Linked DNA regions of Magnetococcus marinus MC-1. The main gene of each other region encodes a partner of the protein of the gene in region 2 in a complex. Links are inferred from orthologs where the notes say so. Each region holds a gene or a part of one and is shown on either strand. Other genes may lie near its edges.

Evidence for each region. Proteins that work in one complex are often made in the same cells at the same time.
Region 1: the proteins of rpsJ (region 2) and nusB are in contact, whole or in part, in a solved structure (PDB 3D3B), measured with the Escherichia coli proteins. The link is inferred for Magnetococcus marinus MC-1 from one-to-one orthologs.

The regions. Positions count from the first base shown.
Region 1 is NC_008576.1:175,877-182,839, reverse strand. Bases 2,308-5,100 are described here. They hold nusB (transcription antitermination factor NusB), read left to right. Parts: upstream 2,308-3,351; coding sequence 3,352-3,849; downstream 3,850-5,100. Other genes in these bases: thiL (thiamine-phosphate kinase), read left to right, coding at 3,852-4,868; ribH (6,7-dimethyl-8-ribityllumazine synthase), read left to right, coding at 2,872-3,342; MMC1_RS00855 (bifunctional 3,4-dihydroxy-2-butanone-4-phosphate synthase/GTP cyclohydrolase II), read left to right, coding at 2,308-2,853. Also shown: bifunctional diaminohydroxyphosphoribosylaminopyrimidine deaminase/5-amino-6-(5-phosphoribosylamino)uracil reductase RibD, read left to right, coding at 1-737; MMC1_RS00860 (riboflavin synthase), read left to right, coding at 945-1,616; more of MMC1_RS00855, read left to right, coding at 1,627-2,307; nickel pincer cofactor biosynthesis protein LarB, read left to right, coding at 6,208-6,963; MMC1_RS19375 (hypothetical protein), read right to left, coding at 6,956-6,963. UniProt on the Escherichia coli protein: Part of the processive rRNA transcription and antitermination complex (rrnTAC). The complex forms an RNA-chaperone ring around the RNA exit tunnel of RNA polymerase (RNAP).
Region 2 is NC_008576.1:1,053,217-1,060,365, forward strand. The notes cover bases 796-3,774. They hold rpsJ (30S ribosomal protein S10), read left to right. Parts: upstream 796-2,120; coding sequence 2,121-2,429; downstream 2,430-3,774. Other genes in these bases: fusA (elongation factor G), read left to right, coding at 796-860; tuf (elongation factor Tu), read left to right, coding at 894-2,084; rplC (50S ribosomal protein L3), read left to right, coding at 2,553-3,197; rplD (50S ribosomal protein L4), read left to right, coding at 3,221-3,774. Outside these bases: more of fusA, read left to right, coding at 1-795; more of rplD, read left to right, coding at 3,775-3,844; rplW (50S ribosomal protein L23), read left to right, coding at 3,841-4,140; rplB (50S ribosomal protein L2), read left to right, coding at 4,164-4,997; rpsS (30S ribosomal protein S19), read left to right, coding at 5,018-5,296; rplV (50S ribosomal protein L22), read left to right, coding at 5,315-5,656; rpsC (30S ribosomal protein S3), read left to right, coding at 5,679-6,311; rplP (50S ribosomal protein L16), read left to right, coding at 6,330-6,743; rpmC (50S ribosomal protein L29), read left to right, coding at 6,746-6,949; rpsQ (30S ribosomal protein S17), read left to right, coding at 6,949-7,149. UniProt on the Escherichia coli protein: Involved in the binding of tRNA to the ribosomes. Part of the processive rRNA transcription and antitermination complex (rrnTAC). The complex forms an RNA-chaperone ring around the RNA exit tunnel of RNA polymerase (RNAP).

The DNA of each region.
Region 1 (6,963 bases), 880 kb from region 2 along the record:
TGCGGGAAGAAGCCGCCCAGATGTTGATCCGTCCGTTTATTACCCGTATTTTGCACAATCGACCCATGGTTACGCTGAAATCGGCGGCCTCTCTGGATGGTAAAACCGCTACCCGCGAGCGCCATAGCCAGTGGATTACTGGCGAAGCTGCCCGTAAACGAGGCCACCGTTTGCGCGATACCCATGATGTGATTTTAACCGGCATTCAAACCGTGCTGGCGGATGATCCACGACTTACCTGCCGGTTAAAGGGGGGACGGGATCCAATCCGGGTTGTGGTGGACAGCAGCTTAAAACTTTCTGAAAATGCGGGGGTTATCAATCCTGACTCCACCGCGCCGGTATGGGTGGCCACCACCTTACGGGCTCCAGAGGAGAAGCGTGCGCTGTTTGCTTTGCTGCCCGGCGTTGAGGTGATCATGTGCGCCGAGGATGATACAGGACGGGTAGATCTTTACGATCTGATGGAAAAATTGGCGAAGCGCGAGATTACCAGCGTGTTGGCTGAGGCTGGTGGTGTATTATCCGGTGCTTTATTGGACAAAAGGCTGGTGGACCGGATTGCGCTGTTCATGGCCCCGATGTTGATTGGTGGACGTGAGGCGTCGGGTATATTGGATAGCTTGGGGGCGGCTAAATTGACGGAAGCACCGCGATTGGACCATGTTACCCTGACCTCGCTGGATGGGGATCTGTTGGTTGAGGGCTGCGTGGTGTATGGTGCCACCGAAGGCTAAGGGGGAGGATGCCCAACTGAGCCATATTTGGCGGCGGGTTTGGTGGGGTTTTCTTTCTATTTTATCCTCATTTGGAGGATAATCGCGGCGATGGGTCGTGTTGAACGGTTCTTTTTATAGATTTACCTTGCATGGTTGTTGCCGTTGTAGGGTGGATGATCCACGATCTGGGGCATGGATAGCCTGTTTCAATGGAGAGCGCGAACCATGTTTACAGGATTAATTGAGACGGTTGGTCAGGTGGCGGCGCTGAGAAAGGGTCATGGTGAGTGGCAACTTTCTGTGCAGAGTGATCTGCCCATGGCTGAGGTTAAGTTGGGGGACTCTATTGCGGTAAGTGGTGCCTGTTTGACGGTGACGCAGATGGCGGGTCGTCAGTTTACGGTGGAAGTTTCTCAGGAGTCTGTTGCCAAAACCACGTTTGCTGCCCTACAGGTGGGTGCTGCGGTTAATCTGGAACGCGCCCTGCGCATGGGGGGGCGTCTGGACGGGCATTTGGTGCAGGGCCATGTGGACGCGGTGGGGTGGTTGGAGTCGCAGCAGCCCCGTGGCGGTTCGATGGAACTTTGGTTCCGTGTGCCGGGAGAGATTGGGCGCTATATTATACCCAAGGGCTCTATAGCCATTGACGGGATTAGCTTAACGGTCAATCAGGTTGCCGATGGTGAGGATGCCACACGGTTTTCGATCAATGTTATTCCGCTGACACAGCGCAAGACCACCTTGGGCGGGCTTGCGGTGGGCGGTCGGGTGAATGTAGAGACAGATCTCTTGGGTCGTTATGTTGAGCGGCTCTTACGTCGGGGTGGCAACTGCGCGGTTAAGGGTAGCGACCACGGCATCACGGAAGCGTTCTTAAAAGAGCGCGGATTTGCTTAAAGACGGTACTATGTCCGATTTCAATTCCATTACGGAAATACTGGAAGATTTTCGCCAAGGTAAGATGGTTATCTTGGTTGATGATGAGAACCGTGAAAATGAGGGCGACCTGATTGTTGCGGCGGAGTTTTGCGACGCGCCAGCGGTTAACTTTATGACCAAGCATGGTCGGGGTTTGATTTGCCTCTCCCTGACGCAGGCACGGGTCGAGAAGCTACAACTGCCTTTAATGGTGGTGGATAATGACGCCAAGTTTAAGACCGCCTTTACGGTCTCCATTGAGGCTAAGGTAGGGGTTACGACGGGCATTTCGGCGCAGGATCGGGCGCGTACCATTGAGGCCGCCATTGCGGACACCAGCGGCCCGGAGGATATATCGCGTCCGGGTCATGTTTTTCCACTGGTGGCTAAGGATGGTGGGGTTTTGGTGCGGGCTGGTCACACAGAGGCTTCGGTGGATTTGGCACGGCTGAGTGGTTTAAAGCCGGCGGCGGTGATTTGCGAGATTTTGAAGGATGACGGCACCATGGCGCGGGTGCCGGATTTGATTCCGTTGGCCAAGCAGATGGGGATCAAACTGGGGACCATTGCGGATTTGATTGCCTATCGTCGTCAGACTGAACAATTGGTGCATCGTGCGGTGGAGACACGGCTACCGAGTGCCTATGGTGGTGAGTGGAAATTGGTGGCCTATACCAATGATGTGGATCAACACCAGCATGTGGCGTTGGTTAAGGGCAATGTGGATGATGGTTCGCCGGTGTTGGTACGGGTGCATTCGGAGTGTTTGACGGGGGATATGTTTGGTTCGTTGCGGTGTGATTGTGGTCCCCAGTTACAGGCGGCGATGGAGCAGATTGGTCAAGAGGGGCGGGGTGTGATTGTCTATCTGCGGCAGGAGGGGCGCGGTATTGGATTGATCAACAAGATGCATGCTTACAATTTGCAGGATGAGGGGCAGGATACGGTTGAGGCCAACGAGGCTTTGGGTTTTTCTGCGGATTTGCGGGATTATGGTATTGGTGCGCAGATTTTGAAGGATCTGGGTGTAACCCATATGAAATTGATGACCAACAATCCGAAAAAGATTGTGGGTTTGACAGGATATGGTCTGGATGTGGTGGATCGGGTTCCGTTGGAGATTAAATCGGGCATGACCAACGAGCGCTATTTACGGGCCAAGAAGCACAAGTTGGGGCATATGCTACGGCAGTTCCCGGAATCCAACGAATCTTAACGACGAGAAGGAGAGGACATGGGCGATATTATTGAGCTGGAGGGTCATCTGACCGTTGATGGCAAGAAGTTCTGCCTGCTTTTGTCCCGTTTTAACAGCTTTATTACCGAGCGTTTGTTGGAAGGGGCGATTGATTGCATTGTGCGTCATGGTGGCAAGCGTGAGGATATTACGGTTGCGCGGGTACCGGGTGCCTTTGAGCTACCGTTGGTGGCGCAGAAGGCGGCTAAGAGTGGCAAATATGATGGTATTGTCTGTTTGGGTGCGGTAATACGTGGTTCGACGCCTCATTTTGATTATGTTTCGTCGGAGGTAACGAAGGGAGTTGCTTCGATTAGTTTGGCCTATGATATGCCCATTGGTTTTGGTGTTTTGACCACGGATACGGTGGAGCAAGCCATTGATCGGGCGGGGACCAAGGCGGGCAACAAGGGTTGGGAAGCGACCATTTCTGTTATTGAGATGATCAATCTTCTGGATGGTATGTAAGGATCGGGAATGGCGCATAAATCGGACAAGTCGGGCAAATCCCGCAACACCATGCGTCGGGGTGGACGCAGCAAATCTCGTGAGATTGCCTTACAGGTATTGTATGGCTGTGAGATTGCCCATGATCCGGTGGGGCCAGCGCTACGGAATATGCTGGAGGATCCGCATTCGGAGGGGATGGATCAGGATTATTTTAGCCAGCTGACGTTGGGGGTTGAGGCCGAGCGGGAGGTTTTGGATAGCTGGATTGGGCGTGCGGGTGCGGCTTGGTCGATGGATCGTTTTTCGGTGGTGGACCATAATATTTTACGGTTGGGTATTTATGAGTTACTCAAGCAGCCGGAGGTACCGCATCGGGTGATCCTTAACGAGGCGATTGAGTTATCCAAGCGTTTTGGTGGGGAGGAGTCCAGCCGTTTTGTTAACGGTGTGATGGACAAGGTCGCCAATTTGGTACGTGAAGAAGATGCTGCGCCTATGCGGGTGTGGGATACACAGGAGTCCTAGAGATGGGTGATAAGAGCGTTGCCAATCTGGGTGAGTTTGGGGTGATTCAGCATATTTTTGCGCCGATTCAGTCTAAGCAGGGGGAGGGTGTACAGCTTGGTATTGGGGATGATGCGGCCTGTTTGGTGGTACCGCGCACGCAGGATTTATTAGCGACCACGGACACGATGGTTGAGGGGATACATTTTAGCAGTGATGCGGATCCTTATTTATTGGGTCAGAAGGCGTTAGCGGTTAATCTTTCGGACATTGCGGCGATGGGTGGATTACCTCGTTGGTATTTGCTGTCGATGGCGGTACCTAATCGCACTTCGCAGAGTTGGTTGGAGGAGTTTGCGCGTGGGGTTAAGGCGGCTTCGGAGATGTTTCACGTGGCATTGGTTGGTGGGGACACGGTCCGTTCGAATGCGAAGATTGTGATTACGGTACAGATGTTGGGTTTGATTGGTCAGCATCGTGCGGTGGCGCGTTCGGGGGCGCAGGTTGGGGATCGTCTTTATCTTTCTGGCACGTTGGGGGATTCGGCGTTTGGTTTGGCGCATTTATTGGGTAAGTTGCCTGCTATGTTGGCGGATGATGTGAGTTATTTAAGTCGTCGTCATCATTTACCAGAGCCACGTATTCAGTTAGGCATGGCGTTACAGGATGCGGCGTTGGCGCATGCGTGTATTGATGTATCGGATGGTTTGCTTGCGGATTTGCAGCATATTTGTGAGGCGTCTCAGGTTAGTGCGGTGGTGGATGTGGAGAAGTTACCGTTTTCGGAGTCGGCGCAGCGTGTGATTGCTCAGTATGGGCGTAGTGCGTTGGAGTTGGCGTTAACGGGTGGTGAGGATTATGAGTTATTATTTGCCATATCGCCTGGGGCGGCGGATCAGGTAGAGAAGATTGTGCATCAGGTTGGGGTTTCGTTGGTTGAGATTGGTGAGGTTGTGGGGGTTGGGGAGCGGCCTGGGGTTGTGGTGCGTCAGGGTGGGGAGGTATTGAGTATTGCGCAGAGTGGTTGGACGCATTTTTAGAGCGTGGGTATGGTAGGGGGGTGTGTATTCGAGTGATCTTGAATGCCTTTATGCCCAGGGAGTCTCATTATTAAAAGGGATTGGGGGGTCTGGGGGGAAGCTCTGCTTGCCCACCCAGCGGGTGCAGGGCGGCGCCCTGCCGGGTCTGGGCAGCGCCCAGTGGGGTTCGGGGCGAAGCCCTGAGATCTTTTGATCTTTTGTAAAGCCCCGTACCGATGGAGCAAGGGTGCAGGGATTTTTTTAAGCGAGCAGGGGTTTTATAGGGGAGCGGTACGGGGCGTAGGGTAGCGATGTCACGCGCCAGCGTGGCGGGCGGTTGGGCACATGGGCGCTGGGGGGGGAAGCCGCGCACGGGCCGATGTGGTAGAGGGCATATTTGAGTGATCTTGAATGCCTTTATGCCCAGGGAGTCCCATTATTAAAAGGGATTGGGGGGTCTGGGGGGAAGCTCTGCTTGCCCACCCAGCGGGTGCAGGGCGGCGCCCTGCCGGGTCTGGGCAGCGCCCAGTGGGGTTCGGGGCGAAGCCCTGAGATCTTTTGACTTTTTTAATCTTTTGATCTTTTGTAAAGCCCCGTACCGATGGAGCAAGGGTGCAGGGATTTTTTTAAGCGAGCAGGGGTTTTGTAGGGGAGCGGTACGGGGCGTAGGGTAGCGATGTCACGCGCCAGCGTGGCGGGCGGTTGGGCACATGGTGGCTGGAGTAAAAACCTGGGCACACAGCCGCTGGGGGGGAACCTGGGCACACAGCCGCTGGGGGAGTAAAACCGATACATCCCCCAACCACAGCTCAGACCTAACCCCCGCTGGGGCATTGGGCATCCCCTCTGGGCGATCCCTTGAAAAAAGCCTCAAGGGACCCCCCAGAGGGGATTAAAAGGCTGGCTCGCTGGTCGCTTACAGGCCAAAAAAACGGCCTGTAAGCTCCCCTAGCGAAGGGCGAGCCTAAAAGCAAAAAAGTCAAAAGATCAAAAGCAAAACCCTGGGGAGAGACAGAGAACTTCTCCCCCCAGACCCCCCTCTAACCTTTTTTTAAGCATAAAAAAATCATACCGTTTTGTGCCAAGCCTGGGGAAAACGCAAAAAAGTCAAACGATCAAAAGCTAAACCCTGGGGGAAGACAGAGAACTTCTCCCCCCAGACCCCCCTCTAACCTTTTTTTAATCTTTTAAAAGCCATACCATTGGGTGCGTAAGCAGGGGGAAAACGCAAAAAAGTCAAACGATCAAAAGCTAAACCCTGGGGAAAGACAAAGAACTTCTCCCCCCAGACCCCCCCTAACCTTTTTTTAATCGTAAATTACACGATAAATTCAACACCACCCCAAAGATCTGAAATACTATGTCCCCTAACCAATTAAAAAATATGCTCGAACAGGTCGCTAACGGTACCCTAACCGTGCAAAACGCCCTGAGCCAACTCAAACACTTTCCCACAGATACCATCCAACAACAGGGACAAACCATCGCCCAATTGGATACCCACCGCGAACTGCGTCATGGCTTTCCAGAAGTTATCCTCGCCCAAGGGAAAAAATTTGCACACCTCAACGCCATCACCAGCCGCGCCCTCAACCATAAACGTAACCTGCTCATTACCCGTATCGGGAAAAAACGGGCCGCAAAATTACTAGCCAATCACCCCCAACTAACCCACCACCCCCTGCCCCGCTGTGTCACCTGGCAACCCACAGCCAATCAACCCAATATCGGCCTGGTCGCCGTGCTCTGCGCCGGAACCAGTGACCTCGCCGTCGCCGAAGAAGCCGCCCTCACCGCCCGCATGCTGGGTGCCCAAGTCGAAACCCACTACGACGCCGGAGTGGCCGGGCTACACCGTCTGCTCGCCGCCTCCACATTGCTGCAAACCGCACGGGTCTTTATCGTCGTGGCCGGTATGGAAGGTGCCCTGCCCTCCGTGGTCGGCGGACTGGTCGACCGCCCCGTCATCGCCGTGCCTACCTCCCAAGGATACGGCGCCTCCCTAGGCGGTATCGCCGCCCTGCTGGGTATGCTCAATAGCTGCGCCTCCAATGTCACCACCGTTAATATTGATAACGGCTTCGGCGCAGGCTACGTGGCCGCCCTCATTAACCGA
Region 2 (7,149 bases):
TTATCGCCATTGCTGTGGAGCCCAAGACCAAAGCTGACCAAGAGCGTATGGGTGTGGCCCTTCAGCGTTTGGCTCAAGAAGACCCCTCTTTCCGGGTTGAGGTCGACCATGAGACCAACCAGACCATTATCTCAGGTATGGGTGAGCTGCACCTAGAGATCATCGTCGACCGTATGATGCGCGAATTCAAGGTTGATGCAAACGTCGGTCAGCCTCAAGTGGCCTACCGTGAGACCATTACCCAAATGGTTGAGCATGAATCTAAGTTTGTACGTCAGTCCGGTGGTCGTGGTCAGTTTGGTCATGTGTGGTTGCGTTTAGAGCCCAACGAACCAGGTGCTGGTTACGAGTTTGTGGATGGCATTAAGGGTGGGGTTGTACCTAAAGAGTATATTCCAGCCGTCAAAAACGGTGTGGGTGAAGCCATGGCCAATGGTGTCTATGTTGGCTTCCCCATGGTCGATGTCAAAGTGACCCTGTTTGATGGTTCATACCATGAAGTTGACTCCTCTGAGATGGCCTTTAAAATCGCCGGTTCGATGGGTCTCAAAGAGGGCGCCATGAAAGCCAAGCCCGTATTGCTTGAGCCCATCATGGATGTTGAAGTTGAGACGCCTGAAGATTACATGGGGGATGTCATGGGTGACATGAACTCCCGCCGTGGTCAGATCCAAGGTATGGAAGATTCTGGCAATAACAGGTTGGTCAAGGCACAAGTGCCTTTGTCCGGCATGTTTGGTTACGCGACAGACTTGCGTTCAATGAGTCAGGGGCGTGCGACCTTTACCATGCAGTTTGGCCACTATGCCCAGGTGCCTAAATCCATTGCAGAAGAGATCAAGGCCAAAACCACCGGTTAATTCGGCTGAACTAAGAAAGATTTGGAGGTCATAATGGCCAAGGAAAAGTTTGCACGTACTAAACCCCACGTCAACATTGGCACAATTGGCCACGTTGACCATGGTAAGACCACATTGACCGCTGCGATCACCAAGGTGATGGCGGCTGCGGGTCGCGCGGAGTTTCGCGCCTATGATCAAATTGACGGCGCTCCTGAAGAGCGTGAGCGTGGTATTACCATCTCCACCGCCCACGTTGAGTATGAGACCGAGGCACGTCACTATGCCCACGTTGACTGCCCTGGACACGCAGACTATGTGAAAAACATGATCACCGGTGCTGCACAGATGGACGGCGGTATTCTGGTGGTGAGTGCGGCGGACGGCCCCATGCCCCAGACCCGCGAGCACATCCTGCTGGCCCGTCAGGTTGGTGTGCCTGCGCTGGTTGTCTTCCTGAACAAGGTTGATCAGGTGGATGACGAAGAGCTGCTTGAGTTGGTGGAGATGGAAGTGCGTGAACTTCTCTCTTCTTACGACTTCCCTGGCGACGATATCCCCGTCATTAAGGGTTCTGCGTTGAAGGCTCTTGAGGGTGAAGAGTCGGAGATGGGGGTTGATGCGATCAACAGGTTAATGGATGCCGTTGACGCCTACATTCCAGAGCCTGAGCGTCCCCTGGACCAAGCTTTCTTGATGCCCATTGAAGATGTGTTCACCATCTCCGGTCGTGGTACGGTGGTAACGGGTCGTATTGAGCGCGGTATTGTTAAAGTAGGCGAGCAAGTTGCCATCATCGGTATTAAAGATACCGTTGTGACCACCTGTACCGGCGTTGAGATGTTCCGTAAATTGCTGGATCAAGGTCAGGCTGGCGACAACGTGGGTGTGCTACTGCGTGGCACCAAGCGTGAGGATGTGCAACGTGGTCAGGTGTTGGCTGCGCCCAACTCGATCAAGCCGCACACCAAGTTTAATGCTGAGTCGTACATTCTAACCAAAGAAGAGGGCGGTCGTCACACCCCATTCTTCTCGAACTATCGTCCCCAGTTTTACTTCCGCACCACCGACGTAACCGGTGTGTTGAAGCTGCCTGAGGGTGTAGAGATGGTTATGCCAGGTGATAACATCACCATGGAAGTTGAACTGATCGCCCCCATCGCCATGGAAAAAGGTCTGCGCTTCGCCATTCGCGAAGGTGGCCGTACCGTCGGCGCAGGCGTGGTTGCCGAAGTAATTGACTGAGCACTGGCTCTGTAGACGTTTGAAGGACATCAAATGATGGAAAGCCAAAAAATCCGCATTCGCTTGAAGGCCTTTGATCATCGTATCTTGGATCAAAGCACGGGTGAGATTGTACAAACGGCACGTCGTACCGGTGCTGATATTCGTGGGCCGATCCCACTGCCAACTAAAATCAACCGTTATACGGTGCTGCGTTCACCCCACGTGGACAAAAAGAGCCGTGAACAGTTTGAAATTCGTACCCATAAGCGCATCATCGACATCGTAAATCCTACCCCTCAAACGGTGGATGCACTGATGAAGTTAGACTTGGCTGCGGGTGTGAACGTAGAGATCAAGCTATAATTTGCTTGACTTTGGAGAGCGAAGGCGTATGATCTGCGCTCCCTTTAAAGCATCCTCCCTTATCGGACAGGGTTGTTCGAACGTCGGGATCGGGGAGGCAATCGATAAAAATGAGGAAAAGACATGCGTAGTGGTCTAATTGGCCGTAAGCTCGGCATGTCCCAGATGTTTACTGAGGATGGGCAGCGTATCCCTGTCACCCTTGTACAACTGGGTCCCTGTGCTGTAGTGGCTAAACGTAGTGACGAGCAAGACGGCTATAACGCGGTTCAGCTCGGTTTTGAAGAAGCCAAACCCTCTCGCCTCTCCAAAACTGTCCGTGGACAGTATGCCAAGGCTAATGTGACGCCTCGGCGGGTGCTGCGTGAATTTCGCGTCTCCAATCCAGAATCTTATGAAGTTGGCCAAGAGTTGACTGCGGAGCAGTTTGCGGTGGACAGCTTTGTGGATGTGACGGGTAAGACGGTGGGTAAAGGTTTCGCTGGTGTTATGAAGCGCTGGGGTTTCCGCGGTGGTCGTGCATCCCACGGTGCCCATAAAGTGCATCGCTCCGGTGGTTCTATCGGTCAGTGTCAAACCCCTGGCCGTGTTTATAAAAATAAGAAGATGGCCGGTCATATGGGTCAACAGACCCGTACGGTACAAAATCTTAAGGTCGCATATGTGGACGCAGTACAGTCCATTATTGCGGTAAAAGGGAGCATTCCCGGTTCCAAGGGCTCTCTGGTGTTGGTACGGGACGCCTTGAAAAAAGGCTCTGCCGAATAAGGTGTGGATAGAAGGAAATCACCATGATCCAAGTACCCGTTAAAGACGCCAATAACCAGGAAGTTCGCAGTACGGAGTTAAATGAATCCGTTTTTGGTCGAGAGATCCGTGCGGACCTTCTGGGTATGGCCGTCAACTATCAATTGGCCAAACGCCGCTTAGGTACCGCTACGGTACTAGGCCGCAGCGATGTCCGTGGTGGTGGTAAGAAACCTTACCGTCAAAAAGGCACAGGCAACGCCCGTCAGGGTACCATTCGTGCGCCTCAGTTTCGCACCGGTGGTATTGTGTTTGGTCCCCAGCAGCGTGACTACAGTCACAAACTGAATAAAAAGGTTCGCAAGCTCGCTTTGCAGACCGCATTGTCCGTCAAGGCATCCAGCGAAGAGATGGTTGTGGTTGACAAGCTTGAGTTGGCAAGCATCAAGACCAAGGAGATGAAAGCGCTGTTAAGCACCTTGGGTGCTGCGCGTTCGACCTTTTTAGTGGTCAAAGAGCTTTCTAACGAGATCGTCTTGTCGGCACGCAACATTCCTAACGTGATGGTTGCGGATGTGGATGGTGTGAATGTCTACGATCTGCTGCGTTACGAAAAGCTGGTTATCACCGAGGAAGCGGTGCGTAGCCTCGAGGAGAAGCTGGCATGAACGATTTGAGAATGTACAACGTTCTGGTGCGCCCGCTGGTGACTGAAAAGTCCACCATGCAGTTGGAGAAGGGCAACCAAATCAGCTTTGCCGTCGCCACATGGGCCAATAAACCCCAGATTAAAAAAGCGATCGAGACCATCTATAGCGTCAAAGTAGAGGCGGTACAGGTGAGCAACGCCAAGGGTAAAACCAAGCGTTTTGGTAAGCTTGAAGGCAAGCGCAAGGATTGGAAGCGGGCCGTGGTTCGTCTCCAAGAGGGTCAATCCATCGACCTGTTCGATCAGGGCGCCTGATTGGCACGTTAAGGAGAGTCTCAATGGCACTGAAGAATTTTAAACCTACTTCCGACGGAAAACGCCATCAGGTAGCAATTAACTACAGTGAGCTGAGCAATGAGGGCCCTGAGCGCTCGTTGTTAGCCCCTCTGAAGCGTACCGGCGGTCGTAATAATAATGGACGCATGACTGTTCGCCATCAAGGTGGTGGTCATAAGCGTCGCTACCGTATCATCGACTTTAAGCGTAATAAGTTTGATGTGCCGGCTAAGGTTGCTCGTATTGAGTATGACCCTAACCGCACCGCCTTTATTGCGTTGCTGCACTATGCGGATGGCGAGAAGAGCTACATTCTTGCGCCGCAGCGTTTGCAAGTGGGCGATACTGTTGTATCGGCCAAAACCTTGGACAATGTGGATGTTAAGCCCGGTAACTGCATGCCTTTGCGGGTGATGCCTATCGGTACCATCATCCACAACGTCGAGCTTAAGCCCGGTAAGGGTGGGCAGGTCGCCCGTAGTGCCGGTAACTATATTCAGCTGATGGGTAAAGAGGGCAAATATGCCCAACTTAAAATGCCCTCTGGTGAAATGCGTTTGGTGTTGTTAGAGTGCATGGCCACGGTTGGTATGGTCTCTAACCCTGACAACTCGAACACCAAAATTGGTAAAGCAGGACGTACCCGCTGGATGGGCAAGCGTCCCTCTGTTCGCGGTGTTGTGATGAACCCTGTTGACCACCCCCATGGTGGTGGTGAAGGTCGTACCTCTGGTGGTCGTCATCCTGTGACGCCCTGGGGTGTCCCGACCAAGGGTAAGAAGACGCGGTCTAAGACCAAAGCTTCTGACCGTCTCATCATGCGTCGTCGTAAGTAATCCAAGAGAGGACGAAGATAATGGCTCGTTCAGTCAAAAAAGGTCCGTTTTTAGACGACTTTTTGGTCAAGAAAGTGGATGTGCTACGCGAGGGCTCCCGCAAGGAGTTGATCAAAACCTGGTCGCGTCGTTCCACTATTATCCACGAATTTGTAGGGTATACTTTTGGGGTTCACAATGGCCGCAAATTTATTCCAGTATTGGTGACCGAAAACATGGTTGGTCACAAGCTGGGCGAATTTGCACCCACCCGTACCTACTATGGTCACGGCGTGGACAAAAAAGCCAAGCGTCGCTAGGAACGGGAGAGAATCGTCATGCAAGAAGCACGTGCAACGACAAAGTACCAGCGCGTCTCTCCTTACAAAGTGCGTCTGGTGATCGACCAGATTCGCGGTATGCAAGTTGAGAGCGCTATGAATCTCCTGGCCTTCTCCAAGAAGCGCGTAGCAGGGGTGGTTCGTCAGACTTTAAAGTCTGCGGTTGCCAACGCTGAGGAGAACTTAGGCCTGGATGTGGATACCCTGGTGGTTTCCCAGGCATATGTAGATCAAGGTCCGTCCATGAAACGGTTTAAGCCCCGTGCTCGTGGTCGTGCCACTCGTATTCTGAAGCGGACTTCCCACATCACTGTGGCGGTCTGTCCTCAGGTAGATTAACCCAAGGAACGAGGAGGATACCATGGGACAGAAGGTTCATCCGACAGGGTTCCGTTTGGGAACCACCAAAACCTGGGACACGCGCTGGTTTGCAGACAGAAATTATGCAGATCTGTTGCTTGAGGATATCAAAATTCGAGCTTGGTTAAAAAAACGTCTGGCCCATGCCAGTGTTTCCAAGATCGTCATTGAGCGTCCTGCCCAGAAAGCGCGCATCAACATTCACACCGCGCGCCCCGGCATTATCATTGGTAAGAAGGGCGGCGATATCGAGAAGTTGAAAAACGATATCAAGGCAATCACCAGTTCGGAAGTGCAGATCAACATTGTTGAGATCCGTAAGCCTGAAGCGGATGCACAGTTGGTTGCCGAGAACGTAGCCCAACAGTTGGAGCGTCGGGTTGCTTTTCGCCGGAGCATGAAGCGGGCTGTTACCTCGGCCATGCGTTTGGGTGCAGAAGGTATTCGTATTAACTGCGCGGGTCGTCTTGGTGGGGCTGAGATTGCCCGTACCGAGTGGTACCGTGAAGGCCGTGTGCCCCTGCACACCCTGCGTGCAGATATCGACTACGGTTTTGCTGAGGCACATACCACCTACGGCATCATTGGCGTTAAGGTATGGGTCTACAAAGGCATGCTCATTGAAAAGAAATAAGGACAGGGGTATAATCCCATGCTTCAACCAAAGAAGACCAAGTTCCGGAAGGCGCACAAGGGGCGCGTTCACGGCCTAGCTTACCGCGGTAGTTCTTTAAGCTTCGGACAGTTTGGCCTAAAGGCGATGGCGACGGCGCGTATCACAGCACGCCAGATCGAAGCAGCCCGTCGCGCAATGACACGCCACATTAAACGTGGTGGTCGTGTTTGGATTCGTATTTTCCCTGACGTGCCGGTTTCGCAAAAGCCAGCAGAAGTTCGCCAGGGTAAAGGTAAGGGTAGCCCAGAGTTCTGGATTGCCCGCGTCAAGCCTGGTCGCATTCTCTATGAGATGGAGGGTGTGGACGAACAACTGGCTCGTGAGGCAATGCAGCGTGCTGCCGCCAAGCTGCCGGTTAAGACCAAGTTTATTGTTCGTGAAGGGGGTTGATCATGAGCGTAGCCTCCGAAATGAGGGAAATGTCCGTCGAGGCGTTGGATGATAAAATGAAGGCGCTCTATCAAGAGGCTTTCAACCTTCGCTTTCAGCACGCGACGGCCCAACTGGAGAATACGTCCCGTATCCGTCAGGTTCGCCGCGAAATCGCGCTTATCAAGACCGTGATCGGAGAGCGGAAGGCTAAAGAGGAAGTGTAATGGCCAAGCGTATTATGCAAGGTGTCGTGGTAAGCGACAAAATGGACAAAACTGTGGTCGTGTTGGTGGAGCGTAAGGTGCGTCACCCCCTATACGGCAAGATTGTGCGTCAGTCCAAAAAATATAAGGCGCATGATGAGGAAAACCAGTACCGCACCGGTGACATGGTTATGATCCAGGAGAGCCGTCCTTTAAGTAAG